One region of the Planococcus sp. APC 3900 genome, then DNA from elsewhere that is predicted to be linked to it. Evidence: predicted binding sites of a transcription regulator. Region 1 holds the regulator's gene; each other region holds the start of a gene.
What was found. Region 1 encodes CtsR, which represses protease genes until heat stress. Its sites were predicted from a motif close to ATGGTCAATAAAGGTCAAACA; they were not measured.

Region 1 (2,271 bases):
TGCTTCCCGCGCTTTGCGTTCCTGTTGGATAATCTGTTCCGTCATATTCTCCAAATCCTGAAGAATTTCGTACTCAGACTTACCTAGCGTCAATTGATTGGATATTTGATAAACATTTCCTAATGCTTCACTGCCTTCACCATAAATGCCACGAACTACCATGCCAAGCCTTGAAATCGCTGGAATGATCCGTTGAATTTGATGGGACATCGTCAATGCCGGCAAATGTAGCATGACCGAAGCCCTCATTCCAGTACCCACATTCGTAGGGCAACTAGTTAAGTAGCCGTATTTTTCATGAAAGGCATAAGATAAGTTCTTTTCCAATAAGGAATCTAACTCATTCGCTATCTTATACGCTTTCTGAAGATGGAATCCTGACTGCAGACTTTGTATCCGCAAATGATCCTCTTCATTTACCATAATACTCAGCTCTTCGTTATCAGACAATAAAACAGAACCGGAATGTTGGCTATTGGCCAGATAAGGACTGATTAGGTGTTTTTCCACCAGTACTTCCTTTTGGAGTTTAGCAAGTTCTTCAATACTGATATGGCTGAAAGTATAGTCCAACTCGCCACCTTTATCCAGTAATACAGATGAAATCTCTTTATCTACTTTAAGTGCCTCATCTTCAGTAAAAGAATACGGAAACTTGAAATTCTCTAAATTTCTAGCCAACCGGATTCTTGTACTCATTGCAATATCAACATTCTCTCCATCATTCGCCATCCAGCTGCTTGCTCGAGGTTGGAGAAACCGTTCAACTGCCATTGGAAGCACCTCCCTCAAGCTTGGAACTCAAAACTTTTACTTCATCTCTTAGCCGTGCAGCTTCCTCAAAATCCTCTTCACTCACAGAAACCTGCATTTGCTTGCGCAGTTCCTCTATTTCTTTTTTTATCTTTAAAGTTGTGCCATAAGAAGCCGGGATCTTCCCAGTGTGTTCTGTATTCCCATTATGAAACCTTTTAAATATTTCATCCAATTGGGAGGAAAATGCATCATAACAAGAAGCACAACCAAACTTGCCAAGCTGCAGGAACTTCGGAAAACTAAATCCACAGGATGGACAGGTCACCGCTTCTTTTCTGACAGGGTTAACGGATGCCTGCGAATTAGGGAACCAATTTGATAATAGCTGATGAATAGCTAATGGATCCTGTTCAAAAGCAATATTAATGCTATGGTTTTCAGCTGCACAGATATGGCATAAATGAAGCTCCGTTATCTGTCCTTGTTGCTGTTGTTTAACTATTACTGATGCAGAACGTTCTCCGCACTGATCGCAAATCATCTTTTCACCCCTTTATATCGTGGTTTGATACTTAATTGTAAAGAGCATCGCTATAAGAATACGAGCTCGGACTTCATCACGCGTCGGAAGAGGCAAAAGCAGCGTCGCGCGATCTACAGCACTGAGAATCAGCTTTGCTTCTCTTTTAGAAATAACCTCTTCATCCAGCAACCTAAAAACAATATCTTCTGCCATTACTTGAGTGGCACCATGTTCTAAGCGCTGAATCACATCTGCGATTACATCTGATTTTTGATGAAGCCTGATTCTTTTAATTCGAATATACCCGCCACCACCGCGCTTACTTTCTACCAAATATCCACGGTCAACTGTAAATCGAGTATTGATGACGTAGTTTATTTGAGAAGGAACACATTGAAACTTTTCAGCTACTTCACTGCGTTTAATTTCAATATGGTCTCTCTCGCTTAATTCGATAACCTGCTTCAAATAACCTTCTATTACATCCGAAATATTCCGCATCGCTTTCACCTCTTCGATACATAATATGCCAAAGTTGACTTTGACTATATTTGACTTAATTATACACCAAGCTTTTTGCGGATATCAAATAGTACGAATCAAAATTTACAATCAAAAAAGTCCCGAAGCAATTTCGCTTCAAGACTTCCTGTTTATTCCTGATCGAATATTCTCTTCACAAAATCTTTTGCATGGCTGGATACAGATTCTGTTTTTTCTTCCATGTACTTAGTCTTCCACTTAATGCCTTCCTGCCAGACCTCCACTACATCGCCAACTGAAACATTATGAGTAAAATCTGTTATTGGAAAAGTATACTGTTCTTCCCCATTTTCAATTGTTTTTAACAATGCTGTTCTTTTATCAATAGCTTCGACTCTATAAATACCGGGTTTCATAATTCTCACCTCACTCCTGCTTTTCCCATTTCACATCCTCTTCAATCCTTATTCTCAATTATTATAAATAACTTTTATAGAACAACGTTTTTT
Region 2 (2,271 bases), on a different contig from region 1:
ATCATGAGCCTAGCCATCAGCAAAGGCACACTCATCACGATTTCAGCAGACGGCTTGGACGAGGAAAAAGCGGTTCAGTCGCTTTCTGGAATTATCGAGCAGGAAGCTTGATCACCTCTGATTAGAGCAAATAAAAACCTCACAGCCATTGGGCTGTGAGGTTTTTGTTTTAGATATCTTTTTTGTGGTTTTCAGGCAATTTGCTGCGTGTGATGACTTGGTCGATCAAGCCATATTCAAGCGCGCGTTCTGCTGTCATGAAGTTATCGCGGTCCGTATCTTTGGAAATGACTTCGATTGGTTGTCCTGTGCGTTCAGACAAGATCTGGTTCAATTTCTCGCGAAGATGAAGAATGCGTTTCGCTGCAATTTCAATTTCAGTCGCTTGGCCTTGAGCACCACCAAGAGGCTGGTGAATCATGACTTCGGCATTCGGCAATGCAAGGCGTTTGCCTTTTGTGCCAGCTGCCAATAGGAATGCACCCATTGAAGCTGCCATACCGATACAAATTGTCTGTACGTCTGGACGGATAAACTGCATTGTATCGTAAATCGCCATACCGGCTGTGATGCTGCCGCCTGGGCTGTTGATGTAAATGGAAATGTCTTTGTCCGGATCTTCCGCTTCAAGGAACAGAAGCTGCGCGACGATTGAATTCGCAACATTATCATCAATTCCGCTGCCCAGCATAATAACACGGTCTTTCAACAAACGTGAATAAATGTCATAAGCACGTTCGCCTCGGCTTGTTTGTTCGATTACTGTAGGAATTAAGTTCATAGAATAGTTCCTCCTCGATTAAGTGGTGTGCAAACAATGCTGAAAGTTCTCTCAGCTGTACTATTATCATACACATGATGGTCAATGAAGGTCAAATCTAACGAATTAAAAAAATGGACTTGATTAAGTCAGAATGGTTTTGTATAATAGAAAAGTCGCTAATAGCGAATACGCCCTCGTAGTGTAATGGATCACACGTAAGATTCCGGTTCTTGAGATGGGGGTTCGATTCCCTCCGAGGGCATCAATAAACAGGAAAGTCCGTTTTGCCGTTTAATCGGCGATGCGGGCTTTTTTTTGGTTGCCATATGCAAAGATGCGAAAAATCGCTTATGGATGGAATCTTCTGTTAAGAGGTTAAATGAGCTATACTACGAAAGATATGTAAAAAGTTTACATGCATAATTATAACGAAATATTATTACGTAGTATCGAAAAGAGGGAAGCTGGATGAAGAAATTAGTGATTTCCAATCTAAGTGTAACCTTATGGATTAAAGGTGGATTCGATTTGAATAGAGAAAAGTATTTTGAAGAAAATCCAGGTGCTTCTGAAGTGTTGGCCATCAATTTCGGAATGGATAATGAAAAATGAAGAAAAAAATTATCTTTCTGAGTGCATTAGGGATTTTCCTGGTGGCTGTTCCTGTCAACGCAATCGATTTCCCGGAACTAACCAATGATATTTATGTACAGGATATTTCTGATGTTCTATCCGATGAAGCTGAAGAAGAATTGCGCCTTTTAGGTAAAAACTTAGAAGATGCGACGACTGCCCAGATTGCTGTGATGGCCATTCCTTCGCTGGAAGGAGAGGCTATTGAAAGCTATGCTTTAGAAGCTCTGCGCCATTACGAAATTGGTTCTGAAGAAGAAAATAACGGTGTTCTGATGGTAGTTTCGACAGGCGACCGTGAAATCTATATCGCTACGGGCTACGGTCTTGAAGGTGTTTTGCCGGATGCTAAGGTGGGGCGGATATTGGATGATTACGCCGTGCCGTATTTGAATAAAGATCAATTCGACCAAGGCATTAGGAATACCTATACAGCGCTTTATCATGAAGTGACAGCAGAATATAGCCAAAATGTTGGAGCTGCCGCTACCCAGACTGGAGCATCCCAAGTTCCTGCTTATGAGCCCCGTGAAAAATGGCCGCTTCATCGTGTCATTATAGCCATCGTCATTGGCATTTGGATTGTTGTGGCCTTATTTGGAGATGGTGCAGGAAGAGGCAATGGCAAAAAATCCAGAAGTGGCCGGTTGAGAGGCCAATCACGGAGCGGCAGTGCCAGAAAAAGCTCTGGAGGCAGCAGACCCCGCAGAGGTGGAGGAGGTTCTGGTGGGGGCGGCGGTGCAAAACGGAAATTTTAACTAATGATGATGTGATAAATTGAAAGTTGGCCAGATGAAATGATTTGAAATGCTAGGGATTTTCCAGTTCATTCTGCCTGAATAGATTAGAGGGCGAGTCTTATTTTTCAATTTAGA
Region 3 (2,271 bases), on a different contig from region 1:
ATCTTCACGGAGAACGAAGTGAAGGATTGGATGGAGTCCAGATAAGCTTACGATTTTGGGAAATCGTTTTGACATCAATTGAAGAATTGGCATTTCTGCGGGATGAATTACATAAACGCGGATTGATGGCCGGTGAACCAGCAGTAGGCGGTACGTCAATGGGCGGCATTACGACACTGGGCGCAATGACGGTCTATCCGTGGATCAAAGCGGCCGCAGTGATGATGGGTGCCGGAAACTATGTGGAATTGGCACAGGCACAGATGGCCCAATACGAAAAGAGAGGTTTCCAGTTGCCGATCAGTGAAGAAGAACGCGAAAAGATGCTGTCGACTTTAGCTATTTTTGACAGCCGCCGCCATTTGGAGAAATTCAATGGACGCCCGATTTATTTCTGGCATGGGGAACAGGATGTCACGGTTCCATTTGAACCGACCTATCGCTTGTATAAAGAATTGAAACAACAATATGAAGCGATCCCTGAGAAGATCGAGTTCAAGCGTGAACGCGAAGCGGGACATGCGGTGAGCCGGACCGGCATGCTTGAAGCGACAAACTGGCTGGCTAAGTATTTGCTGGAATAAGCGTGTGAATTTCATTTCCGGTGAAAGTTTGTTAAGATGGTACTAACAGTAAAGGGAGGGATTCTGAATGGATCAAGATATGAAAGACAGCATGATGGGTGCCTTAGAAACAGTAATCGATCCTGAATTGGGTGTCGATATTGTCAATTTGGGCCTTGTATATGATGTAATGGTTACAGAAGACGGATTTGCAGTGGTTACCATGACATTAACGTCAATGGGTTGCCCAATGGGACCTCAAATCGTTCAAATGGTCAAAGAAGCATTATATGAGCTGCCTGAAGTGGAAGAAGTCGATGTTAAAATCGTCTGGCAGCCAGTATGGGGCAAAGAACATATGTCTCGTTACGCGAAAATGGCGCTTGGCGTCAGATAATCTATACTTGAAAGGCCGTTACGGATTTTATTCCGTAACGGCCTTTTTTTAAGACCAAAATAATTGCATATTCCTGAAAATTTGACTATAATCTAATTAGTCAAAGATAGTCAAACTAATTGAGAGGTGTGGTTGTTATGGTTCAATTCCAAAATAACACAGAACAAAAATCCCCGTTGGAGCAGTTTGGCCGCAATATGGTGGAGCAAGCCCAATCAGGGAAAATGGATCCTGTCATCGGACGAGACCAGGAAATCCGTAATGTCATCCGCATTCTGTCGCGGAAAACCAAAAACAATCCGGTATTGATCGGCGAACCGGGTGTCGGCAAAACGGCGATCGTTGAAGGATTGGCACAGCGAATTGTCCGCAATGACGTACCGGAAGGGTTGAAAAACCGGACCATCTATGAGCTTGATATGAGCGCATTGATTGCTGGAGCCAAGTACCGGGGGGAATTTGAGGAACGGTTAAAAAGTGTTTTAAAGCAGGTCAAAGACAGTGAAGGACAGATCATCCTGTTTATTGATGAAATTCATACCATCGTCGGAGCGGGTAAAACTGAAGGTGCGATGGATGCAGGAAATATGCTGAAACCGATGCTTGCCCGAGGGGAATTATATTGCATCGGAGCGACCACATTGGACGAATACCGGATGCATATTGAAAAAGATCCGGCTTTGGAACGCCGGTTCCAGCAAGTGATGGTAAGAGAGCCTTCTGTAGAAGACACGGTGTCGATTTTGCGCGGTTTGAAGGAGCGTTTTGAACTGCACCATGCTGTGCGGATACATGACCGTGCCATTGTAGCTGCGGCTGCTATGTCGGATCGTTACATCACTGAACGCTTTTTGCCGGACAAAGCCATTGATTTGATCGATGAGGCATGTGCGATGATCCGGACAGAAATCGATTCCATGCCGCAGGAATTGGATGAAGTGACGCGCCGCCTTATGCAGCTTGAAATCGAAGAGCAGGCATTGATGAAAGAAACCGATGCAGCCAGCAAAACACGCTTGGATACTTTGCGTAAAGAAATCACGGAGCTGCGCGATTCTTCCGCAGATATGAAAAACCAGTGGACAGAAGAAAAAGAATCGTTGAAGAAAATCCAGGAAAAGCGGGAACAATTGGATCAGTTCCGCCGCCAGCTGGAAGATGCGGAAAACCGCTATGATTTGAATGCGGCAGCCGTTCTGCAGCATGGCAAGATTCCGGAACTGGAAAAGGAATTGGTAGCGCTCGAAGCCAACCTTGAAAAAGACGGCGCTGAACGGTTGTTGCGTGAAGAAGTGACGGAAGAAGAAATTG

Region 2: the regulator CtsR is predicted to act here: its motif matches at 859-879, upstream of clpP (ATP-dependent Clp endopeptidase proteolytic subunit ClpP).
Region 3: the regulator CtsR is predicted to act here: its motif matches at 1,057-1,077, upstream of QMA04_RS05425 (ATP-dependent Clp protease ATP-binding subunit).

Annotation. Positions count from the first base shown of each region.
Region 1 covers NZ_JASDCT010000012.1:4-2,274, reverse strand. Annotated here, with positions in the region: gene mcsB (protein-arginine kinase McsB) at 1-774, opposite strand, end outside; gene QMA04_RS17050 (UvrB/UvrC motif-containing protein) at 764-1,297, opposite strand; gene QMA04_RS17045 (CtsR family transcriptional regulator) at 1,310-1,780, opposite strand; gene QMA04_RS17040 (hypothetical protein) at 1,933-2,178, opposite strand.
Region 2 covers NZ_JASDCT010000007.1:104,866-107,136, forward strand. Annotated here, with positions in the region: gene QMA04_RS14460 (HPr family phosphocarrier protein) at 1-111, shown strand, start outside; gene clpP (ATP-dependent Clp endopeptidase proteolytic subunit ClpP) at 170-781, opposite strand; tRNA gene QMA04_RS14470 (tRNA-Arg) at 954-1,025, shown strand; gene QMA04_RS14475 (hypothetical protein) at 1,232-1,375, shown strand; gene QMA04_RS14480 (TPM domain-containing protein) at 1,372-2,154, shown strand.
Region 3 covers NZ_JASDCT010000002.1:288,865-291,135, forward strand. Annotated here, with positions in the region: gene QMA04_RS05415 (prolyl oligopeptidase family serine peptidase) at 1-584, shown strand, start outside; gene QMA04_RS05420 (metal-sulfur cluster assembly factor) at 652-960, shown strand; gene QMA04_RS05425 (ATP-dependent Clp protease ATP-binding subunit) at 1,098-2,271, shown strand, end outside.